DNA from 2 places in the Streptomyces sp. NPDC004539 genome. Region 2 is predicted to be linked to the other one. Evidence: riboswitches for the same ligand, from Rfam matches in the RefSeq annotation. Region 2 holds a riboswitch; the other holds the start of a gene.
What was found. A riboswitch is a leader RNA that binds a small molecule or an ion and turns the genes downstream of it on or off. The one in region 2 is predicted to bind glycine.
Positions count from the first base shown of each region.

Region 1 (6,875 bases), on a different contig from region 2:
CGCATGCACTCCTACACCATCGGCCAGGCAGCCCGGCTCCTGGGCGTCAGCCCCGACACCGCACGCCGCTGGGCCGACGCGGGCCGCTTCACCACCCACCGCGACGACACCGGCCGGCGGCTGGTCGACGGTGAGGACCTGGCCGCGTTCTCCGTCGAGCTGGCCAGGACGGACGGCGACGACGAGACCCCGTCGCACACCTCCGTCCGCAACGCCTTCCCCGGCATCGTCACGGCCGTGAAGCTCGGCGACGTCGCCGCCCAGGTCGAGATCCAGGCGGGCCCGCACCGGCTGGTCTCCCTGCTGACCCGGGAGGCGGTGGAGGAACTCGGCCTCGCGGTGGGCATGGAGGCGACGGCCCGGGTGAAGTCGACGAACGTCCACATCGACCGGGCCTGACCCAGGAGAGAGGCTCCCTCCCCGGCCGAAAAAGCCGGAAAGGGAGCCTCTGTCATTCACTTCACGCGTCGTACGCGTCCAGCGGCGGGCAGGAGCACACCAGGTTCCGGTCCCCGAAAGCCTGGTCGATCCGCCGCACCGGCGGCCAGTACTTCTCGGCGGGAGACCCCCCGCCCGGGAAGACGGCCTCCTCCCGCGTGTACCCGTGCGCCCACTCCCCGCCCAGCGCGGCGGCCGTGTGCGGGGCGTTGCGCAGCGGGTTGTCCTCGGCGGCCCACTCCCCCGACCCGACCTTCTCGATCTCCCCGCGAATGGCGATCATCGCCTCGCAGAACCGGTCCAGCTCCGCCAGGTCCTCGGACTCGGTCGGCTCGATCATCAGCGTCCCGGCGACAGGGAACGACATGGTCGGCGCGTGGAACCCGTAGTCGATGAGGCGCTTGGCGACATCGTCGACGCTCACCCCGGTCGCCTTGGTCAGGGGCCGCAGATCGATGATGCACTCGTGCGCGACGAGCCCGCCGGGCCCGGTGTAGAGCACGGGGAAGTGCGGCTCCAGCCGCTTCGCGAGGTAGTTCGCGGAGAGGACGGCGACCTGGGTGGCCCGGGTGAGCCCCTCGCCGCCCATGAGCCGCACATAGGCCCAGGAGATCGGCAGAATCCCGGCCGAGCCCCAGGGCGCGGCGGAGATCGGCCCGACCCCGGTCTCGGGACCGGCCTCGCTCTGCAAGGGGTGATTGGGCAGGTACGGCGCGAGATGCGCCCGCACGGCGACCGGCCCGACCCCGGGCCCGCCCCCGCCGTGCGGGATGCAGAACGTCTTGTGCAGGTTCAGGTGCGAGACGTCCCCGCCGAAGTGCCCCGGCTTCGCCAGCCCGACCAGCGCGTTCAGGTTCGCCCCGTCGACATACACCTGCCCGCCCGCCTCGTGCACGAGCCCGCAGATCTCCCCGACGTGCTCCTCGAACACCCCGTGGGTGGACGGGTACGTGATCATCAGTACGGCGAGCTCGTCCCGGTACTGCCCGATCTTCGCCCGCAGATCCTCGACGTCGACCTCGCCGTCCTCGGAGGTCTTCACGACGACGACCTTCATCCCGGCCATCACCGCGCTCGCCGCGTTCGTCCCGTGCGCGGACGACGGAATCAGACACACCGTCCGCCCCGCGTCCCCGTTGGCCCGGTGATAGGCCCGTACGGCGAGCAGCCCCGCCAGCTCCCCCTGGGACCCGGCGTTCGGCTGCAACGACACCTTGTCGTACCCGGTGACCTCCGCGAGCCGCTCCTCCAGCTCCCGGATGAGCGTGAGGTACCCGCCGGCCTGCTCGACCGGCGCGAAGGGGTGCAGCTGCCCGAACTCGGGCCAGGTCACCGGCTCCATCTCGGTCGTCGCGTTGAGCTTCATCGTGCAGGACCCGAGCGGGATCATCCCCCGGTCGAGCGCGTAGTCCCGGTCGGCGAGCCTGCGCAGGTAGCGCAGCATGGCCGTCTCGGACCGGTGCCGGCGGAACACGGGGTGCGTCAGGATCTCGTCCCGCCGCAACGCCCCCTCGGCCAGCACCTCCTGAGCCGAGGCGTCCAGCGCGTCGACGTCCCCGGAGACCCCGAACGCCTCCCACACGGCGGCCAGTTGCTCCCGCGTGGTGGTCTCGTCGCAGGCGGCCGAGACGTGGTCGGCGTCGATGAACCGCAGGTTCACCCCACCGATCCGGGCGTGCTCCACGACCGCGGCGGCGGCACCGGGCACCCGCACCAGCACCGTGTCGAAGTAGGCGGCGTGGACCACCTCGACGCCCCCCGCCCTCAGCCCCTCGGCGAGGACGGTGGCGTACCGGTGCGTCTTCCAGGCGATCCCGCGCAGCCCCTCGGGCCCGTGGTAGACGGCGTACATCCCGGCCATCACCGCCAGCAGCACCTGCGCCGTACAGATGTTGCTGGTCGCCTTCTCCCGCCGGATGTGCTGCTCACGCGTCTGGAGCGCCAGCCGGTACGCCCGGTTCCCGTCCGCGTCGACGGACACCCCGACGAGCCGCCCGGGCAGGCTCCGCGCGAACTTCTCGTGGACGGCCATGTATCCGGCGTGCGGCCCGCCGAACCCCATCGGCACCCCGAACCGCTGCGTCGTCCCGACCGCGATGTCCGCCCCCAGCTCCCCGGGAGACCTCAGCAGCGTCAGCGCCAGCAGATCCGCCGCGACGGTGACGAGCGCCCCCAGCTCGTGCGCCCGCTCGATCAACGGCTCAATGTCGCGTACGACGCCGGAGGCGCCCGGGTACTGGATCAGCACCCCGTTGATCTCCCGCCCGGCGACCTCGGCCGGAATCCCCTCGGCGAGATCGGCGACGACGACCTCGACGCCCGTCGGTTCGGCCCGGGTCCGCAGCACGGCGACGGTCTGCGGGAAGACGTCCGCGTCGACGAGGAAGAGCCCCTTCTTGTTCTTCCCCATCCGCAGCGACAGCGCCATCGCCTCGGCGGCGGCCGTCCCCTCGTCCAGCAGCGACGCCCCGGAGGTCGGCAGCCCGGTCAGGTCGGCCACCATCGTCTGGAAGTTGAGCAGGGCCTCAAGTCGTCCTTGAGAGATCTCCGGCTGATAGGGCGTGTACGCCGTGTACCAGGCGGGGTTCTCCATCACGTTCCGCAGGATCACGGGCGGCGTGAACGTCCCGTAGTAGCCGAGGCCGATCATCGAGCCGAGCACCTGGTTGCGGTCGGCCAGCCCTCTCAGCTCGGCGAGCACCTCGGCCTCGGTCCGCGCCCGCGGCAGGTCCAGCGCGGCGACGTTCTTGATGGCGTCCGGCACGGCGGCGGCGGTCAGCTCGTCGAGCGAGCCGTAGCCCACCTGCGCGAGCATCTTGTCCTGGGCCTCGCGGTCGGGCCCGATATGGCGCTGCTCGAAGGGAACGCCCTGTTCGAGGACGCTGAGCGGGGTGCGAGGGACGGTCATTTCGGGGGGCCTCCTGGTCTGAGACGACCTTGGGGGGCACCACGCCAGCGGGGTGCCCGAACGGCCTCCCCCTCTGTCATCTGACCTGAGAGCTTCACCGGCCGCCCGAGGACGCCCGGCTTTCACCGTCGGTGAGAGCGGACGCCGTCGACACCCGCTCTGCTTTCCAGAGTGACCTCGTCCGTGCGGTACGTGGGCCTGAGAGATTCCGGGGAGGAGTTGCTCCTTCGGCGCCCCCGAACTCTCCGGAGGACTCTCCCGCACAGGGTCGACAGCCACTTTCACCCTACCAGCGAGGTCAACGCCCCGGCCTTCGAGTGGCCCCCGGACCAGAAGTGCTCTTTCGTAGTGCTTACGACGACTTTCAACCGGCTTGCGACCAGTGGAGGGCCCGTGCAGACCGACATCGATCCGCGCAACCTGATCGGCCGCAAGGCGTACGACCGCAACGGCACGAAGATCGGCACCATCGACGAGGTCTACCTCGACGACGCGACCGGCGTCCCCGAGTGGGCGGCCATAAGGACCGGCATCTTCACCCGCGACGCCTTCGTCCCCCTGGAGCCCAGCCGCCTCGTCGAGGGCACCCTGCACGTCCCCTACGAGCGCGCCCTCATCAAGGACGCCCCCGACTTCGGCGTGGGCCGCCACCTCTCCCCCGCCCAGGAGCTCCAGCTGTACCACCACTACGGCATGGACACCGTCGCCCCGACCCCGCCGGAGGACCGGGACTTCGGCACCATCGCGGGCGACGACACCACCTCCTGACGACAGGCCGAGGGCACCAGCCGGGGGGCACCCCTAGACCCGGGCCGCCCCCGGCACCAGCGGCAGCGCCTCGGCCGGCTCCAGCTCGGGGTCGTCGACCCGGAACGTCCGCACCCGCCCCGGCTCGGTGTCCCCCGGCGTCTCGAACCGCACGGTCACCCGCCCCACCCCGCTGCCCTGCACCCAGCCGGGCCCGAACCCGGCGTGCCTGACGTCCTCCCCCGGCCGCCACCGGTGCTCCGCGGGCCCGGCGTCGACGGTCTCCTCCCCGGGCGCCTCGGTCTCCTCCTCGTCGTCCCGCACCTCCTCGGCGGCCTGCGCGAACAGGTCCTCCTGCGTGAAGTCGGCGAGCCCCGACACCCCGACCCCGAGCAGCCGCACCCCGCCCGTCGTGTCCACCGAGTCCAGCAGCCGAGCCGCGGCTTCCCGCACCACCGCGAGGTCGTCGGTGGGCCCGCGCAGCGTCTCGGACCGGGTCAGCGTCGAGAAGTCGTACCGCCGCACCTTGAGCACGATCGTCCGCCCCGACAGACCGGCCTCCCGCAGCCGGCGCACACACCGCTCCGCGAGCCGCCGCACCTCGAAGCCGACCCGCAGCCGGTCGTGGATGTCCACGTCGTACGTGTCCTCCACGGACACCGACTTGGTCTCCCGCTCGGCGACCACGGGCCGGTCGTCGCGCGCGAGCGCCATCGCGTACAGCCCGTGGCCGTGTGCCTTGCCGAGGAGGCGGACCAGTTCGTCCTCACCGGCCTCGGCGATCTCGTCGACCGTGACGATCCCGGCCCGCCGCAGGTGGTCGCCGGTGGCCGGGCCGACCCCGGGCAGCGTCCGCACCGGCATCGGCCCGAGCAGCGCCCGCTCGGTGCCCGGCTCGATCAGGACGAGGCCGTCCGGCTTGGCCCGCTCGGAGGCGATCTTCGCGAGCATCTTGGACGCGGCGAGCCCCACCGACCCCGTGAGCCCCGTGATGGCCCGTATGCCCGCCCGGAGCCTGCTCCCCGTCTCCCGGGCCGACGCGCTGTCCCAGGCCGCCCCCTCGGCCTCCAGGTCCACGAACGCCTCGTCCAGGCTGAGCGGCTCCACCAGCGGCGACAGCGCCCGCAGCAGCGCCATCACCTGCTCGCTGATCGCCCGGTAGACCCCGAACCGCGGGATCAGATACGCGGCGTTCGGCGCGAGCCTGCGCGCCTGCGCCATCGGCATCGCCGAGTTCACCCCGAACACCCGCGCCTCGTACGACGCGGTCGCCACCACCCCGCGCGGCCCGAGCCCGCCCACCACGACCGCCTTGCCGCGCAGACTCGGCTTGGCCGCCTGCTCCACCGAGGCGTAGAAGGCGTCCATGTCGAGATGCAGGACCGTCGGCGCGTTTCTCACATCTCCGATGCTGCACCACGCCACTGACAACGGCACCGAACACGCGCCCGAAGCTCGCGGCGACCGCCGTCAGACGGCCTTGTGCCGCCGCCTCGCCAGCTCGTCCGAGGGGTTGTGGCCGACCAGGGTCTCGCCGGTGTCGACCCGCTCGCCGTGCAGTTGCGACAGCGCGCCCTCGACGTCCCGCCAGACCACGCCGACGGCGATCCCGAAGACCCCCTGACCGCCCTGGAGCAGCGCGTGGACCTCGTCCGGCGAGGTGCACTCGTACACCGTCGCGCCGTCGCTCATCAGGGTCATGCGCTCCAGGTCGCGGAAGCCGCGCTCCTTGAGATGCAGGACCGCGCCGCGGATGTTCTGCAACGACACGCCCGTGTCCAGGAAGCGCTTCACGATCTTCAGGACGACGACGTCCCGGAAGCTGTAGAGCCGCTGGGTCCCCGACCCGTAGGCGGCCCGCACGCTGGGCTCGACGAGCCCCGTGCGCGCCCAGTAGTCCAGTTGCCGGTAGGTGATGCCCGCGGCGGCACACGCCGTCGGACCTCGATAGCCGATCTCCTCGGACGCCATCGCCGCCGCCCCCTCGCTGCTGCTCGGCACGGCCGCCGGACGCCGAGGAGCGTGATCGGGCGCGCTGCCGTGAAGCCGGTACGGGCCGTTTCCCCCGAACCCTCGTCCGGGGGCTCCCCCAGCCGTACCGTCGCCGCTGATGCTCACGCCGACCTCCGTCCTTGACCTGCCTTCTCGACGGTAGGCAGTCACCAGGGGTGCGTCAACGATCGCCACACTCGGCACGCCGAGTGATAATCACCCTGGGAGTGGTTTCCCGTACCCCATCGCGGGGAAAGGCTAGCCGAATGCGCTGAGGCGATCCCGTAGGACGCTCTCACTGGCCGCTGGCAATTGCCGAACCGAGACGACATCGTCACCGACGAGTGTCCGGCGCGCGGGCGTCACTGGTTGCTGGTGCCGAAGTCCTCGGGCGAGATCTGGTCGAGGAACTCGCGGAACTTCTCCACCTCGTCCTCCTGCTCGTCCGGGATGGCGATGCCCGCGTCGTCGAGCACCGTGTCGCTGCCGTAGATCGGCGTGCCGGTGCGCAGGGCGAGCGCTATGGCGTCGGACGGGCGGGCGCTGACCTCGACGCCGCTGGCGAAGACCAGCTCGGCGTAGAAGACGCCCTCCCTGAGGTCCGTGATCCGCACTTCGGTCAGCTCCTGGCCGACGGCCTCCAGCACGTCCTTGAACAGGTCGTGGGTGAGCGGCCGGGCGGGGGCCATGCCCTGCTGGGCGAAGGCGATCGCGGTCGCCTCCCCGGGCCCGATCCAGATGGGGAGGTAACGGTCGCCTCCCACTTCACGCAGGAGCACGATCGGTTGGT
Region 1 is NZ_JBEXLS010000057.1:7,497-14,371, reverse strand. It holds gene ABZX85_RS49990 (helix-turn-helix transcriptional regulator) at 4-399, shown strand; gene gcvP (aminomethyl-transferring glycine dehydrogenase) at 461-3,346, opposite strand; glycine riboswitch at 3,523-3,617, opposite strand; gene ABZX85_RS49980 (PRC-barrel domain-containing protein) at 3,740-4,114, shown strand; gene ABZX85_RS49975 (DNA polymerase IV) at 4,148-5,494, opposite strand; gene ABZX85_RS49970 (MerR family transcriptional regulator) at 5,564-6,211, opposite strand; gene ABZX85_RS49965 (bifunctional nuclease family protein) at 6,448-6,875, opposite strand, start outside.
Region 1: it holds a riboswitch for glycine, as region 2 does, so the genes downstream of both, gcvP (aminomethyl-transferring glycine dehydrogenase) here and gcvT (glycine cleavage system aminomethyltransferase GcvT) in region 2, are expected to answer to the same signal.

Region 2 (6,875 bases):
GCGCGACGAGGTTCGGGAGGAGCTCCCGGAAGAGGACGTACGGCCCGCGGGCGCCCAGGCTGTGGGCGGCCTCGACGAACTCCCGCTTGCGCAGGGTCATCGTCTGGGCGCGCACGATCCGGCCGATGTACGGCCAGCTGAAGAAGCCGATGACGAAGATCAGTACGCAGATCCGCAGCGGAAGCCCGTTCAGCCCGAAGAAACCGTCCTGCACGGAGGCGGAGATGGCGATGGCGAAGAGCAGCAGCGGGAAGGCGAGGAAGGTGTCCATGAGCCGGCTGATGATCGAGTCGACCCAGCCGCCGTAGTAGCCGGCGACGACGCCGAGGACGGTGCCGATGACCACCGAGAGGAGGGTGGCGCCGCCCGCGACGAGCAGGGAGACCCAGGACCCGTCGATGATGCGGGCGAGCATGTCGCGGCCGTACTGCGGGTCGACGCCGAGCGGGTGGTCCCAGCTCATGCCGCCCCAGCCGCCGATCGGCGCCTGCATCGCCGGGTCGATGAGGTCCTGGTTGAACTCGTTGGGGTCGAGGCCGAAGACCGCCTCGATGGGCTTGGCGAGGATCGCCATGAGGACGAGGAGGACCACGACGATGCCGCCGGCCACGGCCAGCTTGTCGCGCTTGAACCGGGTCCAGGCGATCTGGGTGAGTGAACGCCCTTCGATCTGGCTCTGACTGGCCCCGGCGAGCACGGCCTCTGGCTGTGCTCCGGCCTCCGACCCGGTGGTCTCGATCGGTGCGGTCACAGTGGACTGACCCCTCCCGCCGGTGGTGACCGGCCTTACTCGCGTCTTATGGGAGGCGAGTCTTCAACGCGCCCGCGATCACGCGCCAGATGTGGCGGCGAAAGTATGCACAAACGTGATGCCGACCGAGAGATTCCGCTATCCGAACAGCGGGTTACAACCGCCGGACGAGTGCAATTCGGCAAAAAGGGGCGAGGAAACGTTTTAGGGTTCACGCTACGCGCGGAGATCAAGGAGCGCCGATGTGACGAACGGGTTTCCTGAGATGACGGTGTGTCAGAGGTTCGGGTGGGGCGTCAGTACGCGCCCGGTGCGGCCGGGTAGCCGTAGCCGGCCGCCGGGGACTGCTGGGCCGGGGCGTGCGCCTCGCGGTCGTAGAACGGGCGGGCGTTGGCCCGCATCCACATGACGACCGGGTCGTAGGCGTCGGTCATCGCGACCGTCGACACCGGCAGGCCGTCCGGTACGGCGCCGATCGACTGCTGCATCATCGCGCGCACCGCGTCGACGGACTGCGGGGACGTGTCGTAGACGTCCAGGCCGATCGAGAGGTACGGCTGGCCGAGCGCGGGCTGGACCCAGGCGCGGCGCAGGGCCCTGATCGCGGGGGTGCGGTGGGCGTTCTGGCCGAGGAGGGCGTAGAAGTGCGGGATCTCGACCGCCGGGTCCGACAGGCGCAGCGGGCCGGGGGGCTGGCGGTCCAGGCCCGTCGCGATCCGGCGCAGGTCCGCCCAGGGGACGCCGACGCCGCCGCCCGGCGCGTGCGGGTTCAGCCACAGGCCGTGCCGGTCGGGGTAGAGCGTGCGGGCCGCGTCGAGGCCGTCCACCACTTCGTACGAGCGGTTCCAGCCGCTCGCGGAGAGCTCCTGGGCGGAGGTGACGGCGGGGGCGTACGCGTGGCCGTCGACCTCCATCGAGCCGTACTGGGCGTCCGGGGAGCCGGCCTGGCCGTGCCACAGGAGCATCCAGATCTGGCCGGTCGTCGGGGTGGAGAGCGCGCGCAGGAGTGCCTCGTAGGCGTCGTAGCGGCCAGGCGTGACCTGGCGCAGCATGTGCTCGACCTGGCCGGTCGCAGCGGTGCCGCTCACGCTCACGCTCACGTCTTTACCGCCCCTTCGTGAGTTGCCCCATGTGTGCCGTTGCCCTGCGTCGTGGTCAAGCTTAAGCGCCTGCCGGGAGTTCGCCGTTTGTGCGCGGGCGGGTTCAGGCGGCCCGCGTGTAGAAGGGCCGCACGTTTCCCTTCATCCACACCCCCACCGGGTCCTCCGCGACGTCGAGCAGGATCAGGTTGACCTGCCAGCCGATCGGGACGCGGCCGAGGGCGCGGCCCAGGGCGTCCAGCGGGCGTTCGCGGAAGTCGCCCTCCCACTGGCCGAGTTCGACGCCCACGAACAGCACGGGCGCCGCCGTCTCGATCGCCGCCAGGCAGCGGCGGGCGGTCAGGACCGTGCCGGTCGCCTCGAACTCCTTGGACGCCTCGGCGAGGAAGTCCATCGGGTCGTCCTGCCAGTCCGGCTCGAAGAGGCGCACGCGGGCGCCGGAGGCCGTCCCGTCGAGGACGGTGCGCCCGCCCCGGCAGAGCTCCGCGACGGCGGCGGGCGGGAGGGGGACGCCTACGACGCCGTCGGGGTTGAGGGCGATGCCGACCTGGGGGGGCAGGCCCTTGGCGAACTCGACGGCCGGGGCGATCGTGAACGACATGTGGGCGCCGGTGACCTGGCGGAACTGTTCCTCGGAGGTGAAGACGGGGACGTACGTCCCGCCGCCGACGTCGATCGTGGGGAGGTCGAGGGGGCCGGTGCGGGGGCCGCCGCCGTTGGGCAGGGGGACCCAGACGAAGCTGCGCGCGAGGACCTCGATTATTCGGGCCCCGGCGGACGGCACGCCCAGGGAGGCGGAGAGCACCTCCTCCAGTTCGTTGCCCGGCCAGCCGCCGTGGGGATAGGGGTGTGGGGATGCCGGGACACCCAGGAAGTCCATCGCTGTCCACCGTCTGCTGAAAACCGCTGTCGAAGAGGAAAAGCTTAAAGGCGTACCGGCCGTGGCGGGGTCAGCCGGTGAAAGCGATCCTGCGCAGGACGTCCACCGCGTCCCGGTCGAGCAGCACCGCGGCCTGGCAGCCGTCCGGGAGTTTCCCCTTCTCGACCGCCCCGACCAGGCGGGACGCGGCGCGGCGGTGGCGCAGGAAGGCGTACCGGGAGACTCCCCGGCCGCGTTCGCGCTGGCCCTCCAGCGCGGTGTCCGGGGTGACGTCCAGGAGGAGGAGGTGCAGGGTGCCGCCCCGGCGGCGGGCCTCCCGGGCGAGCCAGGCCCGTACCCAGGACTGGGTGCCGCAGTCGTGGACGACGACGCCCTCGCCGGAGCGCAGGACCCGCCACAGGCCCGCGTAGTGGGCGAGGCGGACGAGGGGGCGGTAGACGGCGTACGGCAGGAAGCGGGGCGTGCGCGCGTCCCAGCGGTCGCGGGTGTCCTGGGAGTCGATGCGGGTGCCGTGCACCGCGCGGCGCATCAGCGTGGACTTGCCGCTGCCGGGCAGGCCGGTGACGACGACGAGGTCGCGGGGGCCGAAGAGCAGGGCGTGCGGGCTGTGGCCGGCGCGGTCGCGCAGGTCGCGGACGACCGGGGCGGGGCGCTCGGCGCAGGTCCCCCGCTGGGCGGGCAGCGCGAGCGCCGAGGTCGTCGCGTACGCCGTGGTCCTGTTCACCGTGATTCGTCCTCCCCTTGGAGCGGCCCCGTCGGTTACGGGTCTCCCCATTGACAGTAAAGAGAAGGTAATGGATTCTGTCTCGCGATTTCATGCGCTTCCTGCCACAGCCCGGTTACAGATGTGGGCCTGCCGCGCGGCGGGGTCGGCGTGCGATGATGGCCGCGCCAACTGCATACCGGCCGTTCGAATCCGCGCGGGAGAGTTCCCAGCCTTGTGTCGCTGGGGCGCCGAAGGAGCAAGTCCCTCCCTTGAATCTCTCAGGCACCGTTACCGCGTGGGCGAGGCACATCTGAAAAGCGGGCCGCCTGCGGTGGCCCCACCCAAGGTGCAAGCCGTGTTCCCTCCGAGGGTCACGGCGAACCTCTCAGGTTCCGATGACAGATGGGGAGGAGCTTCCTGTTTCCGGACGGGAAGCCCTTTGCCCACCCGTCGCACCTGGGAGACGAACCTCCGATGACCAGCAGCTCCGCCGCCCCGCGCCGTACCGCGCTCGACGCCCTGCACCGTTCGCTGGGCGCGACCATGACCGATTTCGCCGGCTGGGACATGCCCCTGCGCTACGGCTCGGAGCGCGAGGAGCACACCGCCGTCCGCACGCGGGCCGGCCTCTTCGACCTCTCGCACATGGGCGAGATCACCGTCACCGGCCCGCAGGCCGCCGCCCTGCTGAACCACGCCCTGGTCGGCGATCTCGCGGCGGTCGGCGTGGGCCGGGCCCGCTACACGATGATCTGCCGGGCCGACGGCGGCATCCTGGACGACCTGATCGTCTACCGGCTCGCCGAGACCGAGTTCATGGTCGTCGCCAACGCCTCGAACGCGCAGGTCGTGCTGGACGCGCTGACCGAGCGGTCCGCCGGGTTCGACGCGGCCGTCCGCGACGACCGGGACGCGTACGCGCTGCTCGCCGTGCAGGGGCCGGAGGCGGCGGGGATCGTGGGCGCGCTCACGGACGCCGACCTGAAGGGCCTCAAGTACTACGCCGGGCTGCCGGGGACGGTCGCCGGGGTGCCGGCGCTGATCGCGCGCACCGGGTACACGGGCGAGGACGGCTTCGAGCTGTTCGTCGCGCCGTCGGACGCGGTCGCGCTGTGGGAGGCGCTGAGCGCCGAGGGCGCCGCCGCGGGCCTCGTCCCCTGCGGGCTGTCCTGCCGGGACACCCTGCGCCTGGAGGCGGGCATGCCGCTGTACGGGCACGAGCTGTCGACGTCCCTGACGCCCTTCGACGCCGGGCTCGGGCGGGTCGTGAAGTTCGCCAAGGAGGGCGACTTCGTGGGCCGCGAGGCGCTCACCGAGGCCGCCGAGCTGGCCTCGCGCCGTCCGCCCCGGGTCCTGGTCGGCCTGATCGCCGAGGGCCGCCGCGTCCCGCGCGCCGGGTACGACGTCGTCGTGGGCGGCGAGGTGGTCGGCGAGGTGACGTCCGGCGCCCCCTCCCCCACGCTGGGCCGGCCGATCGCGATGGCGTACGTCGACGCCGCGCACTCCGCGCCGGGGACGGCCGGGGTCGGCGTGGACATCCGAGGCAGCCACGAGCCGTACGAGGTCGTGGCTCTGCCGTTCTACCAGCGCCAGAAGTGATCCTTCCAGGTCACGCAAGCGTCCCGCTTACCGAGCACTCCCCCGCGTACAGGAGAATTCAGGCCATGAGCAACCCCCAGAACCTGCGCTACAGCAAGGAACACGAGTGGCTGTCGGCCGCCGAGGACGGCGTCGCGACGGTCGGTATCACCGAGCACGCGGCGAACGCGCTCGGTGACGTCGTCTTCGTCGAGCTCCCGGCGGTCGGTACGGCCGTGACCGCGGGCGAGTCCTGCGGCGAGCTGGAGTCGACCAAGTCGGTGAGCGAGCTGTACGCGCCGGTGTCCGGTGAGATCACCGAGGTCAACGCGGATGTCACGGAGGACCCGTCGCTGGTCAACTCCGAGCCGTTCGAGGGTGGTTGGCTCTTCAAGGTGCGGATCACGGACGAGCCGGGCGACCTGCTCTCCGCCGACGAGTACACCGCTTTCACCGCCGGCTGAGGAGTCGTCCCCATGTCTGTCCTGAACACGTCCCTGCACGAGCTGGACCCGGAGATCGCCGCGGCGGTCGACGCGGAGCTGAACCGGCAGCAGTCGACCCTGGAGATGATCGCCTCGGAGAACTTCGCTCCGCTCGCGGTCATGGAGGCGCAGGGGTCGGTCCTCACCAACAAGTACGCCGAGGGGTACCCGGGGCGCCGCTACTACGGCGGCTGCGAGCACGTCGACGTCGCCGAGCAGATCGCGATCGACCGGGTCAAGGAGCTGTTCGGCGCGGAGTACGCGAACGTCCAGCCGCACTCCGGGGCGTCCGCGAACCAGGCGGCGCTGTTCGCGCTGGCGCAGCCCGGGGACACGATCCTGGGGCTCGACCTCGCGCACGGCGGCCACCTCACGCACGGGATGCGGCTGAACTTCTCCGGCAAGCAGTTCAACGTGGTCGCCTACCACGTCTCCCCGGAGACGGGTCTCGTGGACCTCGCCGAGGTGGAGCGGCTCGCGCTGGAGCACCGGCCGAAGGTGATCATCGCGGGCTGGTCGGCGTACCCGCGTGAGCTGGACTTCGCGGAGTTCCGGCGGATCGCGGACGCCGTCGAGGCGTACCTGTGGGTCGACATGGCGCACTTCGCCGGGCTCGTCGCGGCGGGGCTGCACGCGAACCCGGTGCCGTACGCGGACGTCGTCACGTCCACCACGCACAAGACGCTCGGCGGGCCGCGCGGCGGGATCATCCTCGCCAAGAAGGAGTTCGCGAAGAAGCTGAACTCCTCGGTGTTCCCCGGCTTCCAGGGCGGTCCGCTGGAGCACGTCATCGCCGCGAAGGCCGTGTCGTTCAAGGTGGCGGCCTCCGAGGAGTTCAAGGAGCGCCAGCGCCGGACGGTGGAGGGCGCGCGGATTCTCGCCGAGCGGCTGACGGCGGCGGACGCGCGGGAGGCGGGCGTGAACGTCCTGTCCGGCGGGACCGACGTGCATCTGATCCTCGTCGACCTGCGGGAGTCCGCACTGGACGGGCAGCAGGCGGAGGACCGGCTCCACGAGGTCGGGATCACCGTCAACCGCAACGCCGTCCCGAACGACCCGCGTCCGCCGATGGTGACGTCGGGGCTGCGCATCGGGACGCCCGCGCTCGCGACGCGCGGCTTCACGGCCGAGGACTTCACCGAGGTCGCGGACGTCATCGCGCAGACGCTGAAGCCGGCGTACGACGCGGAGGGGCTCCGTATCCGGATCAAGGCGCTGGCGGACAAGCACCCGCTGTACCCCGGGCTGAGCAAGTAGTTCTTCTCGCGGGGGCACCCGACGGCGTGTGCCCCCGCCCTTTCTGGTTGGAGTTCCCCGTGGCCATCTCTGTGTTCGACCTCTTCTCGGTCGGCATCGGACCTTCGAGTTCCCACAC
Region 2 is NZ_JBEXLS010000001.1:197,316-204,190, forward strand. It holds gene ABZX85_RS00915 (ABC transporter permease) at 1-751, opposite strand, end outside; gene ABZX85_RS00920 (enhanced serine sensitivity protein SseB C-terminal domain-containing protein) at 1,048-1,845, opposite strand; gene ABZX85_RS00925 (enhanced serine sensitivity protein SseB) at 1,955-2,731, opposite strand; gene ABZX85_RS00930 (AAA family ATPase) at 2,802-3,455, opposite strand; glycine riboswitch at 3,643-3,741, shown strand; gene gcvT (glycine cleavage system aminomethyltransferase GcvT) at 3,912-5,036, shown strand; gene gcvH (glycine cleavage system protein GcvH) at 5,102-5,479, shown strand; gene glyA (serine hydroxymethyltransferase) at 5,492-6,757, shown strand; gene ABZX85_RS00950 (L-serine ammonia-lyase) at 6,817-6,875, shown strand, end outside.